Regions from separate parts of the Carboxydocella thermautotrophica DSM 16521 genome, predicted to be linked through region 1. Evidence: predicted binding sites of a transcription regulator. Region 1 holds the regulator's gene; the other holds the start of a gene.

Region 1 (11,625 bases):
TTCCCTTTCCAGGGCTTGACGTGACCTATAGTTGATAATAAAGCTCTAGCGCAGCGCAACATAGCGTAATAACACCTGTTCACAGTTGAATTATAATATCCATGTTCATAGCAGAGCAAGGCTGTTTGCAAAAATTCTTTACTTTTCTGCAAGCTAACAACTTTTATAATTAATGGTTGAAGGTTTAGAGGCTCTTGCTTTTCAATCGCCATTTTGGCTTGCTGTATTAGGGCTTCTTCGATGATCTTATTTAATTGGCTCGAAGTTGATTCATTAATGAAGATATTAGAAATAACATTAGATATAAATTGTTCTTGTTCTAATGAGAAATGCCTGAAATCATCTTCAAAAATCGGTATATATTCGATACTTTCTCCATGTTTAAGCCAAATTTGGTTGATAAAAACCAGCCTTTTTTCCATCTCATGTAAAAAATAGTTAAGGAATCCCCCTATTCTGTCTGGTTTAGATTCATAATAGTTGATATAATTGTAAAGAGAGAACATGAAAGCGATCTTTATCTGTAATAATAGTTTTCGCTCTTCGCCTTCTGGTAATGGGTATAGCTCCCAGTTAAAGTTTAGCTGGGGAAAATATTTATTTATTAAGGGACAGGTATGTTCATCCAGTATTTTTCCCAGACAGTATCTGATAAAGAGTTTTTCAATTTCGTATTTTTTTTCCTCAATTATCATCCAACCATTAGCCCAATAAACGCCACATAGGTTCTCTATACTGTTAGCAGACAATGTATTTTTTCTGGGCTTGAAACTAAAGAGTTTTTTTATTAACAGATAATAGTCTTTTTCTGTTAGATCCTTGCCTTTAATCCATTTATCGATAATCCCTACTATGTATTTGGGGGCAGCCTTATAGTAATAGGCTTGAAACACATCAACGGGATAATTTAACTGTTTATCTTCCACTGATATTATACAATTACTGATTGGCCAGAATTGCCGAGTCATCAAAACCCCTTCCTTTGGAGGTATTTTTATGGCTTTAATTGAATGGACTATTGATATTGATTTAAAAAATTTATACCGGGAAAATAAAGGTATTGCGATTCTTTTTGGTGATTTACATGCTAAACGTGTTACTAATTATTTGTGGGCAGAGCTAAAGTCGACAATTCATGGACAAGCCATGATTCCGGCTGAAGAATGGAAAAAAATTTTAGCCTTCAGTCATGAAAATAAGGTGGAAGTCTTGGGCTGGGTAAAATTATCTGGCTCAGAATATGAGGCTGTTGATATTACTAAATACATAAATGTTCCAACTGTGATTGTACTTTCTTTAAAAGAAGATGGAAATTATACCCTAACACAACAAATCAATCAAGTTAACAGTAAACCGCACAGGCAAGGCCCTGTTCCATTGAGCCATTCACCTGAAGATAGTAATTTTGCCTTTTATTACAAGTATTTATTAATGGTTGCTCTTTTCTTTACTATAATTTTTGCCTTTTTATACCCAGTTATGCGAAAAATAGAACAACCGGTCACAGAAAGGCCTGTTTCATTGCCAGGAGAAGAAATTAATAAAGAAGAAATTGGGGATCCTTTTCCTATAGAAAAAAAGGCTAACAGTTCAGAAATAAAACAGGAACAGGAATCTAAAACTATTCAATCTGAAATTCAACCAGAATATTTTTTATACACAGTAAAAAGTGGTGATTCCTTATGGGAAATTAGCAAGAAGTTTTATGGCTCTGGATTTGAATTTGTTCAGATAATGCAGGACAATCAAATCATAAATCCTGCTAAAGTTAGTATTGGTACTCAACTTAAAATCAGGAAAAAATAAGAACAGGGGTATTTCCCCTGTTTTACTTATTTTCGATTCTTAATTTTTTCAACTAGCATTTTGCAGTTTTCTGCTACTTGTTGAGGATCTACAGTTATTCTTGCAACACCTGACTGCATAGCGGCTTGGGCAACAGCAGCAGCTACTGCAGGTGCAACTCTGGGATCAAAAGGTTTAGGTATAATATATTCAGGTGAAAGCTCAGCTTCAGCAATCAGATTAGCTATAGCATAAGCAGCAGCTAGCTTCATTTCTTCATTAATATCTGTTGCCCGCACATCTAATGCTCCGCGGAAGATGCCAGGAAATGCCAGAACATTGTTCACCTGGTTAGGATAGTCAGAACGGCCAGTTCCTATCACTGCTGCTCCTGCGGCTTTGGCCAGTTCCGGCATGATTTCAGGCTCGGGGTTAGCCATTGCCAGGATAATCGGATTGGGGGCCATGGATTTTACCATCTCTACATCAACCTGTTTTGCTTTGGAAAGGCCCATAAAGACATCTGCGCCTTTTAAAGCATCACGGAGGGACGTTGTCACCATTTCCTGATTGGTCTTTTCAGCTATGGCCTCTTTATAGGGATTCATCCCCTCTTTTCTACCTTTGTAAATGGGACCTTTACTGTCGCACATAATAATATTCTTCACACCTAAACTCATTAACAGTTTAGTACAAGCGATGGCAGAGGCACCGGCACCATTGACTACTAGTTTTATTTCTTCAATCTTTTTATTTACAACTTTTAATGCATTGATAATCGCGGCAGCTGCTACAATGGCTGTACCATGCTGGTCATCGTGGAAAATAGGAATGTTTGTTTCCTTTTTTAGCCGTTCTTCTATGATAAAGCAATTTGGAGCTGCGATATCCTCCAGATTTACTCCACCGAAAGTAGGTTCCAGTAATTTTACTGTTTCCACGATTTTATCAGGGTCCTTGGTATTTAAACAAATTGGGAAAGCATCTACGCCGGCAAATTCTTTAAACAATACAGCTTTTCCTTCCATTACAGGCATTGCTCCAAGAGGCCCAATATCTCCCAAACCTAACACTGCGGTCCCGTCGGAAACTACTGCAACTAGATTGCCTTTAGCAGTATATTCATAGATCTTCTCCGGTTCTTTACTGATTTCGCGACATGGTTCTGCTACACCGGGTGAATAAGCCAGGCTCAGCTCTTCAGCATTATTGACTGGCACTTTAGAAATAACTTCAATCTTTCCTATGTGTTTACGGTGCAACTCTAATGCTTTTTCATAGATGTTCATGAATTATGCCTCCTTTAGCTTGTTGCATATTTTTCTTTTCCTAATTCATAAAGGTCACTACCATAGCAGTCATTAACGACGATTACAGGAAAGTTTTCTACATAAAGAGAATAAATTGCCTCAGCCCCCAGTTCAGGATAAGCTATTACTTCCGCTTTTTTAATGCATTTTGCCAGCAAGGCTCCTGCGCCCCCAATGGCAGCAAAATATACCGCTTTATTTTTGATAATTGACTCTTTCACGGCAGAGGACCTGAGTCCTTTGCCGATCATGCCTTTCAGACCCTTTTCAAGGAGTTTTGGTGTATAAGCGTCCATTCTTCCACTGGTAGTAGGCCCAGCAGATCCGATTACCTGTCCGGGTTTTGCAGGTGTAGGACCGACATAATAAATAATCTGACCTTTCAGCTCGATGGGCAGGGGTTCGTTTTTATCGATTAATTCAACCAACTTTTTGTGAGCTGCGTCCCGCGCGGTATAGATATAACCTGTAATTAATACTTGTTGACCTGCTTTCAGGCTTTCAACCATTTCGTCGGTAAGTGGTGGTGTAATTATAATCTCAGCCATAATTTACCTCCTCATAGAACAATTTCTTTATGGCGGGCAGCATGACAGTTAATATTAACTGCTACCGGTAAACTAGCAATATGGGCAGCATATAGTTCGATATGAACTGCTAGAGCAGTAATTTTGCCCCCCAGTCCCTGTGGACCAATGCCACTTGAGTTAATTTCCTGTAATAATTGTTCTTCTAATTCTGCGGCAATTTTATCGGGGTTTTTGCTACCAACAGGTCTCAATAAAGCTTTTTTGGCCAATAAGGCGCATTTTTCAAAGGTGCCACCAATTCCAACTCCGACAATAATCGGAGGGCAAGGATTTGGACCTGCATTTTTTACAGTTTCCAGGACAAATTTCTTTACTCCAGTTATACCATCTGCTGGTTTTAACATCTTTAAGGCACTCATGTTTTCACTACCGCCACCCTTAGGAGCGACCACTATTTTAAGCTGGCTTCCTGGTACAATCTCAAGATGGATGACTGCCGGAGTGTTATCTTTAGTATTAACCCGTTCAAGAGGATGACCGACTATAGATTTCCGTAGATAACCTTCAACATATCCCGATCTTACTCCTTCATTGATGGCAGTAATCAGGTCACCACCTGTGATATGAACATCCTGACCTAACTCTACAAAGATAACAGCAAATCCGGTATCCTGACAGATAGGCATTTGTTCTTCTCGTGCAATCTGTGCATTTTGTAATAATAAATTCAAGATTTCTTTTCCGTTTGGAGATTGTTCTGTTTCTGTAGCTTTTTTTATGGCATTCTCTACATCCTCAGGCAAAAAATAATTTGCCTCTTTTACCAGGTTTGCTACTGCAAGCCTAATTTCATCCACATGGATTTCTCTGATTGTCATTTAGGATTTTACCTCCTTTTGTTTTCTTTTTGTTTATTGCAAAAATGATGCCAATTGCAAAATAAATTTGTTGACGTATACAACACACATTTTGTTCTAAAATAAAGAAAATTACGGGTTTGATCTTTTTTAAATTTTAAAAAGAAGAAAACCCGCATATACGGGTTATAACTGGTATTTTTTCAATTTGTTATATAAGGTAGCTAAAGAAATATTTAAGGCTTTTGCCGCCATTTTTTTGCCCTCAACTGAATTACCAAATCGCTCTAAGGCTTTCTTTAACAGTATTTTCTCCATTTCATCAAAAGGTATAAGATCTTCAACAATTGGCAGAGTTGCAGTGGTAGAAACAGGTTCTAAGTACTGGACGAGATGTTTGGGAGTAATTAAATCTTCATCAGCTATTACCATGGCCCGTTCAATCACGTTTTCAAGTTCCCGTACATTTCCAGGCCAATCATAGGATTCCAGGATTATCTCTGCCTGTTTAGAAAGGCCTTTTATTTTTTTGCCCAGCTTACGGTTAAACTTGACTATTAATGAATTTGCAATCAGGATGATATCATCTTTTCTTTGGCGTAATGGCGGAATAGTTATTTCCACTACATTCAGGCGATAATAAAGATCTTCCCGAAAGGTACCTTTGCGAACCAGTTCCTTTAAATCTCGATTGGTTGCTGCAATTATTCTAACATCAACCTGGATAGTTTGAGTGCCACCAACTCTTTCGAATTCCATTTCCTGTATAACTCTTAAGAGTTTCGCTTGCAAATATAAATTCATATCACCAATTTCATCTAGAAAAATTGTTCCTCCATTAGCCAGTTCAAATTTACCCAGTTTTGTCTTAACTGCACCGGTAAAAGCTCCTTTTTCGTGGCCAAAAAACTCACTTTCCAGCAAGCTATCTGGTATAGCAGCACAGTTGACTTTAATAAAGGGTTTGTCTCTCCGAAGACTATATTGATGGATAGCGTGAGCGAATAACTCTTTACCAGTTCCGCTTTCTCCTAACAATAAAATTGTAGAATTACTCAGGGCAGCTTTTTTTGCTATATTTATTACTTTTCTCAATTCCTCATTATTGCCTATAATTGTATCAAAAGTATATTTAGAGCCTGTAATTTGACCTAAGCGATCATACAGGTTTTCAATTATTGATGTGCTTCTTTTTAATTCTTCCATCACTTTCATGAAGTCTGTTAAGTGGTTAAATACCACAACTGCACCAACCATTTGTCCATCTATTATAATGGGCGAAGCATTGGATACAACCTCGACATTGGTACCTCCTACTTTGGTACGCCAGCCATAAATATTTTTCCTAGTTCGCAAACATTCAGCCAGGGCACCATCGGGTGAGGCGGAAAAAATGTTCTGGCCGATTCTTTCTTCTGCGGTAATACCTGTGATTTTAGTAAAAGCAGGGTTGACATATTTGATATATCCATTGATATCTGCTACCTCAATAGCTTCCTGAACACTGGCCAGAATAGCATCCATTTCCCCTTTAATTCTTTTTATTTCCAGCAATTGTTTCTTTTCTTCCAGCAGTTTTTGTTTTGCTTTAACTACAAGCATCATTAGATCAGCTGCTTGAGCATCCATAACCGCCATACTAGGTGGTTTAAGTTTACGAATGGTTTCCTGGACCAATGGTTTGCCAGTAGCTTCGATTAAAACATCAATATTAATGGTATCCAAAAAATCATAGAAATTGTTGGTAATAGGAACCCCATCTGCTCGAGCCAATTTCAGACCCGGAGCATCTTCATTTATGTCACAGACACCTACAATGACACAATCTTCAATGGTTTTTAACACTTGATAAATAGCGCTTCCACCCTGCCCCATTCCTACTATTGCCACTCTTACTCCTGACATACTCCTCACCCCACCTTTTTAATTCTACAATAGTTGCCATAATCCTTTCTAAGATTTAAAAAAGTTTTTCTTTTTTGCGAACTATTGTTTGCAATCTATTCAAATTGCTGTATAATAGTTTAAAAGAGAGATGGAGGTGCATTATGGATAATAAGCTTAATGCTAAACAGCAAGCTGTCCTGGATTTTATTAAACAGGAGATAAAAAGAAAAGGTTATCCGCCATCTGTTCGGGAAATTGGTAAAGCAGTTGGGTTCAGTTCCAGCTCCACGGTTCATAATTATTTGAATCAACTGGAAAAACTGGGTTATATTCGCCGCGATCCAGCCTTGCCTAGAGCGATTGTTGTTAACGAACCGGATAACGATTATTATTTTGAGAAGGATATGGTTGAGGTTCCTTTGCTAGGTAAGGTTACTGCGGGTTTGCCGATTCTGGCTGTAGAGAACATTGAAGAGAGGTTTCGTTTTCCCCGGGGATTATTGCCGGTAGGCGGAAATATATTTATGTTGCGGGTAATTGGTGATTCCATGATCAATGCAGGTATTTATCCTAACGATTATGTCTTTGTAAAGCAACAGCCTTTTGCACACAACGGGGAAATCGTAGTGGCATTAATCGATGAAGAAGCGACTATAAAAAGATTCTTTATTGAAGGAGAAAAAATTGTTTTAAGACCTGAGAATGAAAAGTATAAGCCTATTATTTTGGATGAAGTCTCTATCCTGGGTAAAGTCATTGGTTTATATAGAAAAATGTGAGTCTCAACTATCCAGTTGAGACTCACATTTTTTATGTTAGCCAGAGGAACGTTCCAATCATGCTTAAGGCAATTATCAGTTTTAGCAGAAATCCAATAATAAAACCCCGGGCGGCTCCTTTTAGAGTAATGAGAATTTGTTTAAGTTCTTTTCCACTTAGTATCTCACCTATTAGTAACCCCAGAACAGGCCCTATTAAAAAACCAACTGGAGCCCAGAAAAAACCCAGGATTCCTCCTATGAGCAATCCCCACATACCATAGCGGGAAACGCCGGCCTGTTTCGAGCCAATTATGCCGGCAAAATATTCGATTAGCCAGCTAAGGACAGTTAAAGCTGCAAACAATAAGAGCCAGGCAATATTAATGACAGTAAAATTAGTATTCCAGGCATAAATGAAAATAGCAATGAAGATCAATGGTATGCCCGGAATAACTGGTAAAAATGTTCCTAGTAAACCAAGTATCATAACCAAAACATAGGCCCAGTAATAATCAACCATAATTTGCCTCCTCTATCTGGTACGGCGATCTTTTACATAGACAGAGCCTTCTTGTGACTTAGCGTATTTTTTTAGCTCAGAAGCAATTTCGGAGACCTGCCAGTGGTTTTCAATATTGCGATGTTCATTGCTTACTACGGCAATAGAAACGGAAACCAGACTAAACTTGCACTCTTTACCCTGTCTATCTTTTGTAACAATGTAACCTCTTTTTCGGTCATCGGCATTGTATAATAAAGGCACGGTAGCATCAAAACGGGTGATAATTTGCTGACATATTTCATCTACCTTGTCAGGGGTTGTGATGGCGATAAAATCATCGCCCCCGATGTGACCGATAAAATCATCGACATTACCCAGGTTTCTTACACACTGGGTTAAGATATGAGCTAGAAGTTTGATTACTTCATCACCTTTAAGGAAACCATAGACATCATTATAAGCTTTGAAGTTATCCAGATCTAAATACATTACCGCGAATTTCCGGCTCTTGTCATTTATTCGCCGTTTAATTTCTTCTTCTATCATAATATTTCCGGGCAGGCCTGTTAGGGGATTAAAAGATTTTTCCTGCTTGGCCCGGCGCAAATGGGTTTTTATTCTGGCTACGAGTTCATCCAGATCGAAGGGTTTGGTTACATAATCATCAGCACCAGCTTCCAACCCAGCTACCACGTCCTGTGTTTGCTTGCGGGAAGTCATCATAATGATAGGAACGTGGCTTGTCCGCGTATCATTTCTGAGGATACGGCACATTTCCACACCTGTTTTACCGCCTGGAAGAATTACATCTAACAAAATCAGATCCGGTGCTTCTTGATATACCGCTGCCAGACCAGAAACACTATCCATTGCAGCAGTCACCTGAAAGCCTTCTTTTGTTAGGCGATCCTGCACCATGGCTACTATTAATTTATCATCATCAATTATTAATATTTTACTCTTAGAGGTTACATACTTATCCACTAATTTAGACCCCCTATATTATACAAAGGTCAATAAATATTTTAGCATAGTTCAATATATGAATACAATCAATTCCTGGCAATAATTTCGGCAAGAGCATTTTGAACAGCCAGGAAAATATGATGGCGATTTAAACCACCCTGGAAATAGATTATGTAAGGGGGAACTAAGGGGCCATCGGCGCTGAGTTCAGCAGTTGAACCGGCTATAAAGGTCCCGCCCGCCATTATGACTGGGACATCATAGCCAGGCATTACCCATGGTTCAGGGGTCAGGTGACTATCAATGGGGGAAAAACGTTGTATACCACGGCAAAATGCTTTCATATTCTCGGCGGAGTTAAGTTTTATTGCCTGAATAATGTCACTGCGAGGCTCTTCTATTGTAGGAGATACTTCAAACCCGGCCAGGGAGAATAAAGCAGCGGCATAGATTGCACCAATCAGGGCCTCAGCAACCATCCTGGGGGCAAGGTACAGACCATGAAAGGTGGAACGCAAAAAATCACCCGTGGCACCCAGTTCGCCTTCGGTACCGGGAACTGTTAAACGTTCGGCTGCCAGATTTACTAAATCCTTGTTTCCTACGATATAACCACCGGTGGGGGCTAAACCTCCACCTAGATTTTTAATTAAAGAACCAGCTACCAGGTCAGCGCCGTACTGGGTTGGTTCAAATCCTTCTACCAGTTCCCCGTAACAATTATCTACAAATATAATCACATCGGGTCTAATTTTTTTTGTCAGAGCAAAGGCTTCAGTTAAATCTGGTTGAAGTAAGGATTTGCGCCAGGCATACCCCCTGGATCGCTGAAAAGCTACAACTCTTATGGACTTATCTTCTTCTAAAAGTTTTTGTAAGGTAAATATGTCAATTTTATCATCAGAGGTAAGGTCGATTTGGCGGTAGTTAATACCCCAGTCCCTAAGGCTTCCGGGCTCGTTTTTAAAACCTATTACTTTTTCCAGGGTATCGTAGGGTTTTCCTGTAGCAAATAGGATGGTATCCCCCGGTCTTAAAATGGCAAATAATGCAGTAGCGATAGCGTGGGTACCGGAAACAAATTGTGGTCGTACTAAAGCTGCTTCTGCCCCAAAGAGGGTTGCAAAAACGTGTTCCAGGGCTTCTCTTCCGATGTCCCCATATCCATACCCATTAGTACCGTTTAAGTGATGCTGGTAAACCTGAGCGTGTCGAAAAGCTTCCAAAACCTTTGCCGTTTGGTAAAAAGTTTTGTTTTCTATTTCAGCCACTATTGGTTTGATCATTTCCAGTGCTTGAGTGTGTAAACGGTTGATGTCCTTCATGGTTAATTCCTCATTCCCTTTCTATTTCTCATAAATTTCCAGTTGAGCACTATATCTATTTTCCACTCTGCCCTTAATTAATATACCTGAATCTGTGTATTTCTCCTCAACGATATGACCATGCTTTCTAATTAAACTAATAAGGGAGGCCTGGTTATAAGGGAAAAACCAAAGGGTGTCTTTGTAAACATTTTCTGTGTTTAAAATTGTATCTATTTTGATTAATAACTCATCAATACCGGTTTTTTTCAAGGCTGAAATGCAAACATAATCTGACGGAAGATCGTGAAGTAATATGTTTAATCTATCCAGGTCGTTAAGTAAGTCTATTTTATTAAAAACTATTAATTGTTTAATTGTTTCTAAATTTAAATCTTTAATAATAGCTTCAACGACCTTGATATGTTGTCTGGCAAATGGATTACTGGCATCTACTACATGTAAAATCAAATCGGAACGCAAATGCTCTTCCAATGTAGCACGAAAAGCTGCAATCAGGCCTGGAGGTAAATTGCGAATAAAACCTACTGTGTCGGTTAGTACAGCCCATCTACCCGAAGGGAGTTGGAGACGGCGCGTCGTTGTATCAAGGGTGGCAAACAATTTGTCCTCAGCCAGGACATTGGCATTGGCTAGCAGATTAAGTAAAGTCGATTTTCCGGCATTGGTATAACCGGTTAAGCATATGTGCGGAATATTATTAGTTGCCCTCTGTTTGTGTTGATTTTGACGGTGTTTTTGTATTTCGGCCAGCTCCTGTGTTAATAATACTATTTTCTTTTTAATTTTTCGCCTATCTTGTTCCAGTTTAGTTTCACCAGGGCCCCGGGTACCTACGCCTCCGCCTAAGCGGGAAAGGTTATTACCCTGACCGGTTAGACGAGGTAACAGATGTTTAAGTTGTGCCAGTTCAACCTGAAGTTTGCCCTCTCGTGACTGGGCCCTTTGTGCAAAAATGTCAAGAATCAAAGTAGTACGGTCTACTACTTTCTGCCCGGTAATTTCCTCGATATTTCGTAATTGAACTGGTGAGAGCTCGTGATCAAAGACCAGAAGATTTGCTTGTAATACCTGGGACTTATTCTTTATTTCAACGATTTTACCTTTGCCAACAAAGAGCCCGGTATGAATCTTTCTTAGCTTTATAATTTCACAATCCAGAACCTGAATACCGGCTGTTTTGCATAATTCCTCCAGTTCAAGGGCACCCTCTTCATCAAAAGCTATCAATAATGCTTTTTCTGTTAAGTCAATATCCTCTATTTTGTTTTTCCTTGAACCTTCTACCCCGATGATATCCAGGCTCTTCTGGGCTAAGTCCTGCAAAGTATATTTTTCAACAGTAAGCCCATGGCTGTCATCGATTTTTGCGATTTGAATTGTATCTGAAAAAGACCCAATAGCCATGATTGCCTGGGTTTGACCGGAATGGATTAAAGAAAGATCCAGCTCACTTAATTCACTGGTTGCTTGTGGATGGGTATGGATGATTAAATAAGAGTTTCGAGGTACTGGTACTTGCTGGCTATTACCTATACTGATAAACTCCACTTTGCCTTTTTTATTAATACCTATAGCAATTTCCCTGTTTAGCTGTTCAGATATTGATAATAGTTGCTGATACATTTCATATGGTAATAGTTTATCAAATTGATATCCTCTTATCTGAGAGAGTTTGTCTAAAAGATGTTTGCGAATACCA
Region 2 (11,625 bases), on a different contig from region 1:
TTCATTCCACCTTTGCCGCTTACCGCTCTTTTTCCTGATTAGATAATCTTCGACAATATGTAACAGAATTCCTGCCGTAGACAGCCCTTTTAAGCTAGAATAAAATGTTAACTAGAAAGGAGAGGATAGCTATGACCTCAGTTGCTGCTCTGGCCCTGCTGGGCAGCCCCCGCCACGGCAATTCCTGGACCCTGCTCAACACCGCCTGTCAAATTCTGAGCGAACAGGGGATTAAGGTAGAAATGATAGAACTGCACCGTTTGCAGCTTCACCCTTGCCTGGGCTGCAATGCCTGTGTAACTACCACTCAATGTATCCAGCAGGATGATATGCAATCCCTCTACCCCAAACTGCTATCCTGTCAGTATCTTCTACTGGCAGCCCCAATTTATGCCATGGGCCTCAATGCCCAGACCAAAATCCTGATCGATCGTCTGCAGCCTTTCTGGGGCAAAAAATATGTGCAAAAACAGGCAGTCATCGCCGATCCGCTTCTGGCTTCCCGTCGCCGGGCCTGGTATATCGGTGTGGCCGGCTCCAATTTGCCGGATGTGTTTCAGGGCGCAGAACAAGTAGTAAACTATGCCTTTAAGATGCTGGAAATGAAAAAATTCCCTTCTTTCCTGGTCAAACAGCTGGAAGATAAGGATGCTGTCCTGCATAGACCCGAATTGCTGGCAGAAATAAAAAAAGCGGCAGTGTCCCTTATTGCCGCCGGGAATTAACCGCCACCTCTGCCTCTCCTGCCAGTTTTCTAGCCCAGGGAAAGCTGCTGGCCAAATCGCGCCCGTAAGCCTTTTCTTCCTCCTCCAGCACTTCCAGAAAGGCATCCACTACCCGGGGGTCAAACTGAGCCCCAGCCTGACTGCTGATTTCTGCAACCGCTTCTTCTTTGCTTTTCGGCATACGATAGTGCCGAAAAGATGTCATAGCCGAATAGACATCGGCTACTGCCAGTATGCGGGCATATAGATGAATTTCCTCACCGTGTAATCCCCGGGGATAACCCAGTCCATTCCAGTATTCATGGTGTTGTTCCACCGCCAGCAGCACCTCCGGCGGCAGGCCGTATTTTTTCAGGATCTCACCTCCAAACAGAGGATGCTTTTTTATTTCCAGCCTTTCTCCGGTGGTCAATAGGTCCGGTTTTAAAACTATATCCTGCCTGATCCCGATCATACCGATATCATGGACCAGCGCAGCCTGAAACAATAATTCCAGTTCGCGCCCGGCCAATTTTAATTTTTCCCCTATTTTTACCGCCATTTTTGCTGTTTTTTCCAGGTGACTTTGTAAATAGGGGGCAAAGTGGCCAGCAATTTCGGTCAAAGCGAGCAAACGCTGTTTTTCCATATTGTTTAACAATACTGCAAACTTTTGCTTATCCAGGGTCCGGCTGATGAAATTGGCTAACATTTTGCCACATTCCCAGTCCAAACTGGTAAAGGGCATATTATTTGCCTTATTGGCAGCAATCAGATATCCGCCATTGGCAAGAGGAAACAACATTAAATTATTTATCTTGCCTGCCAGTTCCTGCAACCCGAGAATAGCGGGAGCGTTGATTACTATTCCCTCAGCATGGGTTTTCGTTAGAGCCAGTAACCCCTGAAAATAGTCCCGCTTGATAATTTCCTGGATATTGGCTGGCTCTTTGCCAGCTTCTGCTTTTGCCAGTTCCAGCTGACCGTTAGTGCTGGAAAACAACAGGATTCCGGTTTGCGCTTCAGTGCATGCCAGTAAAGTCTGAAACCAGAACTCGTCCCATGAATGGTAAAAAGCAGCTTCCAGAGTCAGCACCCGGGGAATAATACTGCTCAGGTCTTTTTCTTTTAGCCTGACCGATGACCGCAAAGTCACAAGATATAATTCTTCTGCAACAATTTCCTTAATCGGGTTTAAAGAATAATCAAATTCTGAAATTATAATCTTTTTTTCATAGCATGCTCGCTCTACACAGTCACGAATTTCCGGCCAGAAATCCTTTTCCTGTTCACTCAGAACGCCAAAAGCCAGTACAGGCTGCCAGCTACCTCCCATTTTTTTTATCACCAGTCCACCCGGACACGTTGTAACATAAACCAAAATAGCGCTTGCAGCTTGTTTTAGGTCTTTTTCTACTCCTTCGCCTGAATACTGCTTTCTCTCTATTTCCACCAGTATACGGACAAGATTGGCAAAAGCCTGTTTATGTACAGCATGTAGATAACTGTCGACCAGATTACGCCATCGAAAAAAAATCAATCCAAAGGCCAAAATCGTAAAGATAAAGTAAAGAAGCAAAAAATTTGAACTAATTAAGCCAGTTATTTTCAGCACGACCACTAATATTTGTTGAGCAATTACTATCGGTGTAAGTTCCACAAAGTCATAACTATATAACGCTAATAAAATAAGGGGAATCACACCATAATCAGCAAAACCATGACCATTCCACACCAGACCCAAACCGAGCAAATGCTCAATAACCAGTACGCTCCAGAACACTGTCCCCGCCAGTCTTCGTATCCAGATCCGATATATAATAATGAACCATATTGCTAAAATAACCAGCGCTGCTACTATCCAGGTTGTGGGTTTATGGAAATATAAATATCCCGCCAAAATCATACCCAGATAAAAGCAAAAACGCAAACAGCGGATGATAGCCAGCCATACCTGTCTTTGTTTCACATTTTGAGTAAAAAAATAGACCATAGCTGCCACCTCCGCTGTTAGGTATTACCTTTTTTTTTTTTTGTTTTATTTTACCATTTTTTTATTTATTGTTCAAGATTCCCCTTTCTTTTTCTCCGCCCGTCCATACCGGCCACACCCGGTGAAAACCCTCTTTGGATAGGGCTTTCTGCAACTGTTCCTCCGTCAGGCTGAAAAAGACCCGCTCCAGAGACAGGTGCTGGGTACGGTGACATAACAGAGCCTGTTTTTTCACTTCCACCCATTCCCCGACATCCAGTACCGTTGTAACCGGCAGAGAAGGCAAAGCCTGTCTTAACTGCAAATGTTCCCGCACTCCCTGCTCCCAGGCATAATAGTAGAGACGGGCCGGCCGCTCTTCCTCCGGCAGGCTCCAGAAAGCCAGGGTGGCAAAATGACTGATGGCCCGGTGGTCAACATGGCCGCTGATGCCATCCGGCCCGAAGGTCACCAGTGCTTCCGGCCTTTCTTCCTTGAGCAGTTGCACTATTTTCCCCACAATTTCTGCCGGGTTAGCCAGCAGTACCTCCTTATCCCGATAACCCAAAAACTCCACCCGGCTGATTCCTAACACCTCAGCCGCTGCCCGCAGTTCCCGTTCCCGCACTTCTCCCAATTCTTCCTGGCGACAAAGAGGTGGGTCACCGCATTTACCCGCTTCCCCGCGGGTAGCGCACACCAGCACCACCCGGTGTCCCCGCCGGGCATAGCGGGCAATGGTGCCACCGGCCCCAAAGGATTCATCATCCGGATGGGCCAGCACAAACATTAATGTAGCCATCATCCTCACCCCCGATTGGTAAGATAGACGCCTCCAGCTACCAGGAGGCCACCTATAAGCTGGGCCTGTTGCAAGGGCTGCTGCCAGACCAGCCAGGATAAGAGGGCAGCAAATACCGGTATCAGGTTAAGAAAAACAGCGGCCCGGGCCGGCCCCAGGCCCTGTACTCCCTTATTCCAGCCGATAAAGGCCAGCACTGAAGCAAAAATCCCGATATAGAGGATGCCAGTAATCACCTCTGGCCGCTGCCAGGGCAGGGCCATGATATTGATTTGCCCCAGTTCCCAGCCTGCCACCGGATAGAGCAACACAGTTCCAATAGCTGTACTCCAGGCGGTGGCACTCAATACCGGTATTTCCTTCATCACCTGGCGGCTGCTGAAAATATAGACTGTCCAGATGAACAAATCCAGCACCATGGTCAGGTCGCCCCAGTTCAAACCCAGCCGGGTCAAGCGCTGCCAGGAACCCTGGCTCACTACCCAGACCACCCCGGTGAGGGACAGGCCCAGCCCCAGCAGCTGGCGGCGGTTCAGTTTCTCCCGAAACAGGAAATAGGCCAGGGCAGCGATCACTACCGGATTAGCACTGCTGATCAAAGCTGCATTAGTCGGAGTAGTATATTTCAAGGCCAGATACACCAGGGAGTTGAACAAAAATACCCCGCTTATCCCCATTAACAGTAAATGCTTCTGGTATTTTTTTATCTGGGGCCAGGCCAGTTTTTCCTGCCACCAGGCCCAGGGCAGCAAAATCAAGGAAGCTACTGTCCAGCGCAAAGCGGCCAGGGTCCAGGGCGGAATCATTTTAACCAGGAATTTGCCAAAAACGAAATTACCGCCCCAGAGCAGGTTGGTTAACACCAGTATCAGCATGGCCAGACGGTTTTTGTTCAATGCTTACACCTCCAGTAAAGAAAAAAGCACCCCTGTTAGGATGCTACCATGTTACCATTCTATAATAGCTATTATATCATTCCCTGTACCCAGTACAAAATCCTAATGTCATCCTTTTTCCCCGCAATAACCGCAAACCCCCATCCTGGGAGAATTGACTACAGGTAGCATCATATCCTCACCACATTCATGTTCCTCGCCACATTCAGTACAATAAAAGGCATCTTCTTTATAAATACAGCAACTGCACAATTGTACCGCCGGTCTCCCACACTCTACACAAACAAACTCAGGTGGAAGGTTGCGGGCCATTAGTATTACTTTTTCTTTGCGCTTTGCTCCTGTCTTTGTTGATATTACCTTTAATTTTAATACTGTAGTTGAGCCAAAATCATATTCATGTATAAATTCAAGTCCTTCATACAAAACATCATTCAACTTCACTTTCATACTCTTATTTCTTCCAAACATGATATCTGGGTCAGGGTCTGAATCATAAATTTTGCCCTCAATTCTGAATCTGCTCAAATGACCACAACACTCCAGCCACCTGTCTCTTAAAAACTGATCCAGATCCTTTAAAGAAGCTTTCGCAGACACATCCAAATACATACAATATTCTTTCTGATAGTAACCCTGAACCTGGACCCAATAATACACCTCTTCCCCGGGCTGAGTTTTTTCTTTTCTAACCTCACACTTCTCCAGATGCCTCTTGATGGCAACCTTTCCGAAAAGTTCCCCACAATAATTACATTTGATACCTTCATTTTTCTTCTTCATTTTATTCCTTCCTTCTATTTCCTTTGTGTTTACTTTTACACCTTTTTAGCAGTATTTTATCAAATTCACCTTGCCATTTCCATGGTTTATTACTCTTTTATATCATTAATTACCATTCCCAATCAACCAGTTGTACTTCAATAATATATCGTTCCCTGAGCCGCCGTATCCTGCTCTGGGGAGTGACCCCTTCCAGCACCCCTCCCTGCAGGCGAAAGGAGGAAAAAAGCAACTCTTTGGCCTGCCCCTGCCAGTAATATATGATCCGGATGCCTTTTCCTTCCTGCCAGGCCTGCTGCAACAGGCCCCTGATTTTTTCCCTGTCCGCTTCCTCCAGCCTTTTCCAGGGCGGTTTGCCTGCCTGTTCGTGAATAACCAGTTCCCGCATTTCCGGCAATAACATGCGATGTCCCTCCCACAGCTTATTCCCTCTGTCCATAATGAATCCCCGCCTCAGTCAAGGTTCCTCCCCGCATGATGCTGTAACGGCCAAAGCGTTCCCGAATCAGATCACAGGTCTGGTTTAACCGCTCCAGTTTCAGCTTTTCCCCGAAAACATCCAGCTGCAAGGCGGTTTTGGGGCGCAATTTAGAAAGGCCCACTCCTACCAGCCGTACCCTTTTCCCTTCCGGCCAGTAGCGCTCCAGCAAAGTGCAGGCCTGGCGGTAAATATCCTCGGTCAAATCCGAATATTCCCAGAGGCTGGCCGACCAGGAATAGAAATGGAGTTCACTATCCCGCAGGGTCAGGGAAACGGTTTTGCCTTCATATCCTCCCTGACGTACCCGCCGCCCTACCATTTCCGCCAGTTCCAGAATCGCTGCCCTCAACTCCCGGTAACTGGCATAGTCCCGGGGCAAAGTCATCTGATTGCCAATGGATTTGGCCGTTTCCAGGGACCCCGGACTGACCGGGCTGTAATCAATGCCATTGGCTGACATATGTAATACCCGCCCGATGATGCCAAACCGCCGCTCCAGCACCTCTACCGGGAAATTGGCCAGGTCACCGATGGTCTTGATGCCCATAGCCTGCAATTTCCGCTCCGTTCTGCTACCCACGCCAAAAAGCTCCCGCACCGGCAGGGGCCAAAGCCGCCGGGGCACATCTTCCCCGCGCAGCAAAGTTAAACCATCGGGTTTTTCCAGTTCTGCCGCCATTTTGGCTACCAGCTTATTGGGCCCAATCCCGACCGAACAGGTCACTCCTACTTCCTCCCGAATCCGCCGCTTCATCTCCCGGGCCACTGTAAGAACATCACCAAATAACCCCTCACACCCCTTGAGATCAACAAAGGCTTCATCAATGGAAAAGGGCTCCACCAGGGGCGAATATTCCCGGATGATTTGCAGGATGCGGCGGGAGAAAGCCAGATACTGGCCATAGTCAGGACGGACATAGATACCATGGGGCAAAAGGGTTCGGGCCTCCCAGGCAGTCATCCCCGTTTTGACCCCGTATTTTTTGGCTTCATAGGATGCTGCCAGCACAATCCCGCGCCGCTGCTCCCGGTCCCCGCATACCACCACCGGCTTACCCCGTAAGCCCGGGTCCAGGGCCTGGTGAACCGAGGCAAAAAAGGCATTCATATCAATCAGTAGAATAGTGGGCTCCAACGCAACCCCTCCTCTGAACAAATGTTCCGTTTCAGCTCTATTATAATCTTTGAACATCTGTTCTGTCAAGCCCAAAAATAAAACAGAGGTTCGCACCTCTGTTTTATTGCCGGGCACACTCCCCTGTTTGTCCCTTCATAATCTCAATCCCATGGGGCAGGGCGGGCAGGATAACTTCCAGGCATTCCTGTACCGCCTTGGGACTGCCGGGAAGGTTAATGATCAGGGACCGTTTCCGCTGCCCGGCTACCGCCCGGGACAGCATGGCCCGGCTGGTTTTTTTCAGGCTTTCCATCCGCATCACTTCTGCAATTCCAGGAACCAGGCGGTCTATTACCTGCAGGGTAGCATCGGGGGTAACATCCCGCGGCCCCAGCCCGGTGCCACCGGTGGTAAGGATAAGATCCACTCCTCGTTCATCCACCAGCCAGAGCAGTTTTTCCTTAATTACTTCCAGCTCATCGGGAATCACCAGATATTCTGCCAGTTCTCCGCCGATTTCTTCCACCAGCTCCCGGATGACCTGGCCGCTCATATCCTGGCGCTCCCCCCGGGAGCCTTTGTCCGAGGCGGTCAACACCGCAAAGGTGAATTTAGCCATCCTGCAGCACCTCCACCTGGTCCCCTACCTTGATGGGACCACCGGTCAGGATTTTGACAAAAATCCCCTCTTTGGGCATGACACAATCCCCCGCCTGATAATAAATAGCGCAACGGGTGTGGCACTCTTTGCCGATCTGGGTTACCTCCGCCACAGCCTGCGGACCCAGGCGCAATTTGGTGCCCACCGGCAAGCTGAGCAGGTCAATCCCTTCTGTGGTCAGGTTTTCGGCAAAATCTCCGGGGCCTACCTCCAGTCCCAGCTGCCGCATTTTCTCAATGCTCTCCAGAGCCAGCAGGCTAACCTGGCGGTGCCAGGGTCCGCCATGGGCATCTCCGGCCAGACCGAAATCAGGCACCAGTTCCCCGGCACCCACATTTTTCTTGCGCATGCCTTTTTTCTCACTGATACACACTGCTACTATTTTCCCCATTGTTCTTCCCCTTCCCGTAGATAGTGGCCGCTTTTGCCCCCCGTTTTTTCCACCAGGCGAATTTCGCCGATAACCATGTCCTTGTCCACGGCCTTGCACATATCATAGATGGTCAGAGCCGCAATGCTTACTGCCGTCAGGGCTTCCATCTCCACTCCCGTTTGCCCGGCCGTCTTGACCCGGGCCTCGATCAGCACCCGGGAATTGTTTTCATCCAGCTGAAAATCCAGGCGCGCCCCGCTGATAAAAAGAGGATGACACATGGGAATCAGGCTGGCAGTAGCCTTGGCACCCATGATGCCCGCTACCTGGGCTACAGCCAGCACATCCCCCTTGGCCATTTTCCCCTCCTTGATCAAAGCCAGGGTCCGGGGGTGCATTCGTACTTCCCCGCGGGCTACCGCCTCCCGCCGGGTCACTTCCTTGGCAGAAACATCCACCATACGCGCCCGGCCCTGGGAATCAAAATGGGTCAGTTCCACCGCTTCACCCTCCTATCTGAAACATTTTGCGCTCATTTTCACCCCAGCCCGTTTCCCCCATGCTGTGGGCCTGGGGCTTCTGGCCGATGACATCCTGAAAAATTGCCACCAGTTCCTCGAACCTGGCCCCCTGCCGGAGGGGGGTTTTGATATCCACTTCCCGTCTGGCATGGAGGCAAGGTCTGAGCATCCCTTCGGCTGTCAGGCGCAGACGGTTACAGGTGCCACAGAAATGCTGGCTGATGGGGCTGATAAATCCCACCGTCCCCCGGTAACCCGGCACCTGATAATAGCGAGCCGGTCCCCAGCCGGCAACCCTGGGCCCTGGTTCTAAGGTATAGCGACGGCCCAGCTGCAAAAGAATCTCTTCCATCGTCAGACGGCGCTGATGGGCCCAGGCATCGGCCGTGCCAATAGGCATCAGCTCGATAAAGCGGACGTGCAATTCCCGCTCCCTGGTTAGTTCCACAAAATCAAACAATTCATCATCATTGAAGCCGCGCATGACTACCATATTGAGCTTCACAGGAGTGAGACCATGCTCCAGGGCCGCCGCCAGCCCCTCCCAGACTTTTTCAATTTGTCCCCCCCTGGTCAGTTCCCGAAACCGGTCAGAGCGCAGGGTATCCAGGGAAACATTTACCCGGTTTAACCCGGCAGCTTTCAGTTCTGCTGCCAGAGGAGCCAGCAAAACCCCATTGGTGGTCAGGGCAATATCGTCTATGCCGGGAATAGCCTTGAGCTGGCGGATAAACTCCACCACACCCCGTCGGACCAGGGGCTCACCGCCGGTAATGCGGATTTTGCTGATACCTACTGCCGCCCCGGCTCGCACTATTTCAGTGATTTCCTCCAGGCGCAAAATGTCCTCATGTTCCTTTAGCTCCACTCCGTCTGCCGGCATGCAGTAAAGGCAGCGCAAATTGCAGCGATCAGTAATGGAAATGCGTAAATAATTAATTTCCCGTTCAAAGGTGTCCTTCATCTCAGGTCCCGCCTTCCCAGCGGTCCAGCAGGAAGGCCTTTTCCGGCCGTACCAAAAGCCAGACCTGTTCCTCCTGTACCGGTTTAAATTGCAACTGATAAAGTTCAGCCACTTCCTGACTGCACCAGGCCCTGGGCCACAGCCCCGCCATCACTGCTGCCGCACCTTTAAGGAGATGACTCTCCTCCCTGCCCGGTTCCGGGCCAGGCTCGCTCTCCCGGTAAGCCCAGCCCATCAGCCGTTTTCCCAGCAACCGGGCGGGAAAAGCAGCCGGGGGCTGTTCTCCCGCCCAGAGAGTTCCATGAACTTCCCCCCGGCTGAGGGCGAGAAAACCGGCCTGGGAGCCGGTGGGGTAATAGCCCACTTTTTGCCCTTGCTGAGCCAGTTCCAGCAACTTTTCTTCAAAGGGCTGCCAGTAAGTACCGCCAAACCACCACTGTTCCTGGATTTCCGCCAGGGGGCGGAAAAGCTGGACTTCCACTTCCGTCCCGGCTTCAAAGCCCTCACTGAGGCGCGGAACCACCAGCAAACCATCGGCCTGGACCAGGGAAGAAATGGCTCCTGCTCCCCGGCCCAGGGGCACAGCGACCAGCTCCGCTTCCTGGGCCAGCAGTTTAACCCGCACAAACTCCTCCTGGCCCAGGGGAGATACCACCTTGCGGACCAGGCGGGCCCGGGCCGTCGCCCGCCCTGGCAACTGCCCGCCCCGCAGCAGTTCCAGCACCGGTTTCACGAAAAGTTCACAGGTAAGGGCCGCGGATACGGGATAACCGGGCAGACCGATCACCGGCTTACCCTGAACCTCGCCCAGAATCACCGGTTTGCCGGGCTTGATGGCTACCCCGTGACTGACCAGGGTGCCCAGTTCCGCAATCACCCGGGCGGTAAAATCCTCGGAACCGGCAGAAGAGCCGGCATTGATGACTACCAGGTCATAGTTTGCTGCCGCTTCCGCCACCCTGGCCTTGAGCAGCTCATAGTCGTCAGGCAGAGCGGGTTGCCGTTCTGCCACTGCATCCCATTCCTCGATCAAACCGGCCAGCAAACGGGAATTGAATTCCAGGATATCCCCAGGCTTCACTTTACTCCCTGGTTCCACCAGTTCCGTACCGGTGGGGAAGACGGCCACCCGGGGCCGGGCCCGTACTTCTACCTCAGTTACATTGGCAGCCAGCAAAGCCGCCGCCAGATATGGAGTAATGCGATCCCCCGGCCAGGCCAGCACTTCACCGGCAGCAATATCCTCCCCTACCAGGCGTATGTGCTGCCAGGGCGCAGCCGCCCCATTGATTTCCACATACTCTCCCCGGGGAGTCGCCTGTTCAATCATTACCACTGCATCATAACCGGCGGGAATCACATCCCCGGTATCCACATAAACCGCCTCCGACCCCACCAGGAGCCGGGCCGGTTTGGTCTCGCTGGCCCCAAAGGTGGTTTCCGCTCTGACCGCATACCCATCCATAGCTGAAGCCGGATAATGGGGATTGGCCAGCTGGGCCCGAATGGCCCTGGCTACCGTCCGGCCCAGGGCCTGTTCTACCGCCAGCCGCTCTGGAAGCAGCGGTCTTACCCCTGCCTGCTCCAGCTGGCTCAGATAATTGGCCAGGGTTTCCTGCCGCGGTAAATTATCCAGATAGACTTTCTTGCCCAAATTTAACCCTCCTCAAACAAGCCGATACTGACCAGTTCCCCGGCACTGATGCCATCCTGTTCCAGAGGAATGCGCAAAATGCCATCGGCTTTGACCATGGTGGATAATAGGCTGGATTTGCCCAGAATGGGGACTGCCCACAATTCCCCCTCCCGCCACTCCAGGGCACAGCGCACATGATCCTCCCGGGCCGGACCGGAGAGGACATTCCGCTCCAGCCGGGCAGTGACTGTCAGTCTGCCTTCCCGGTCCCGGTAGGGAGCAGGAGCGGGTAGCCCCAGCAGAGCCCGTAAAATGGGGCGCAGGAACAGGTCAAAAGTCACCATCGCCGAAACCGGATGTCCGGGTAAACCCACCGCCAGTTTCTGGCCACAGCGGGCCAGAATAGTGGGCTTGCCCGGCCGCACCGAGATGCCGTGCACAAATACCCCCGGTTCCCCCAGGGAGGCCAGCACTTCCCCGGTAGCATCCCTGGTTCCCACCGAACTGCCCCCGGAAACGATCAGCACATCATTTTCCTCCAGGGCCTGGCGGGCCACCGCCAGCAACTGCTCTTTCTGGTCCCGGATAACACCATACAGCCGGGGTTCACCCCCCAGTTCGTCCACCAGGGCATATAGGGTATAGGAATTCATATCCCGCACCTGGCCCGGTCCCGGTTCCTGTTCAGGAGCCACAATCTCGTCTCCGGTGGAAA

What was found. The regulator LexA, encoded in region 1, represses DNA repair genes until DNA is damaged. The targets are predictions, from matches to a motif close to CNAACANNTGTTNG.
Region 2: dinB (DNA polymerase IV) is a predicted target of LexA. The motif match lies at 6,788-6,801, and genes of this name have one in related genera.

The regions. Positions count from the first base shown of each region.
Region 1 covers NZ_FUXM01000002.1:143,920-155,544, reverse strand. The annotation lists gene B5D20_RS01685 (HEPN domain-containing protein) at 1-968, opposite strand, end outside; gene B5D20_RS01680 (LysM peptidoglycan-binding domain-containing protein) at 997-1,806, shown strand; gene B5D20_RS01675 (NAD(P)-dependent malic enzyme) at 1,833-3,074, opposite strand; gene B5D20_RS01670 (Fe-S-containing hydro-lyase) at 3,089-3,643, opposite strand; gene B5D20_RS01665 (fumarate hydratase) at 3,655-4,503, opposite strand; gene B5D20_RS01660 (sigma 54-interacting transcriptional regulator) at 4,669-6,387, opposite strand; gene lexA (transcriptional repressor LexA) at 6,531-7,148, shown strand; gene B5D20_RS01650 (DUF456 domain-containing protein) at 7,180-7,650, opposite strand; gene B5D20_RS01645 (GGDEF domain-containing response regulator) at 7,663-8,616, opposite strand; gene B5D20_RS01640 (methionine gamma-lyase family protein) at 8,685-9,923, opposite strand; gene hflX (GTPase HflX) at 9,945-11,625, opposite strand, start outside.
Region 2 covers NZ_FUXM01000004.1:38,796-50,420, forward strand. The annotation lists gene B5D20_RS02615 (flavodoxin family protein) at 132-725, shown strand; gene B5D20_RS02620 (HD-GYP domain-containing protein) at 706-2,697, opposite strand; gene B5D20_RS02625 (PIG-L deacetylase family protein) at 2,759-3,478, opposite strand; gene B5D20_RS02630 (DMT family transporter) at 3,484-4,374, opposite strand; gene B5D20_RS02635 (IS1096 element passenger TnpR family protein) at 4,483-5,157, opposite strand; gene B5D20_RS02640 (hypothetical protein) at 5,267-5,560, opposite strand; gene dinB (DNA polymerase IV) at 5,580-6,773, opposite strand; gene B5D20_RS02650 (MogA/MoaB family molybdenum cofactor biosynthesis protein) at 6,877-7,374, opposite strand; gene B5D20_RS02655 (MOSC domain-containing protein) at 7,367-7,807, opposite strand; gene moaC (cyclic pyranopterin monophosphate synthase MoaC) at 7,795-8,250, opposite strand; gene moaA (GTP 3',8-cyclase MoaA) at 8,294-9,274, opposite strand; gene B5D20_RS02670 (molybdopterin-binding protein) at 9,276-10,928, opposite strand; gene B5D20_RS02675 (molybdopterin molybdotransferase MoeA) at 10,931-11,625, opposite strand, start outside.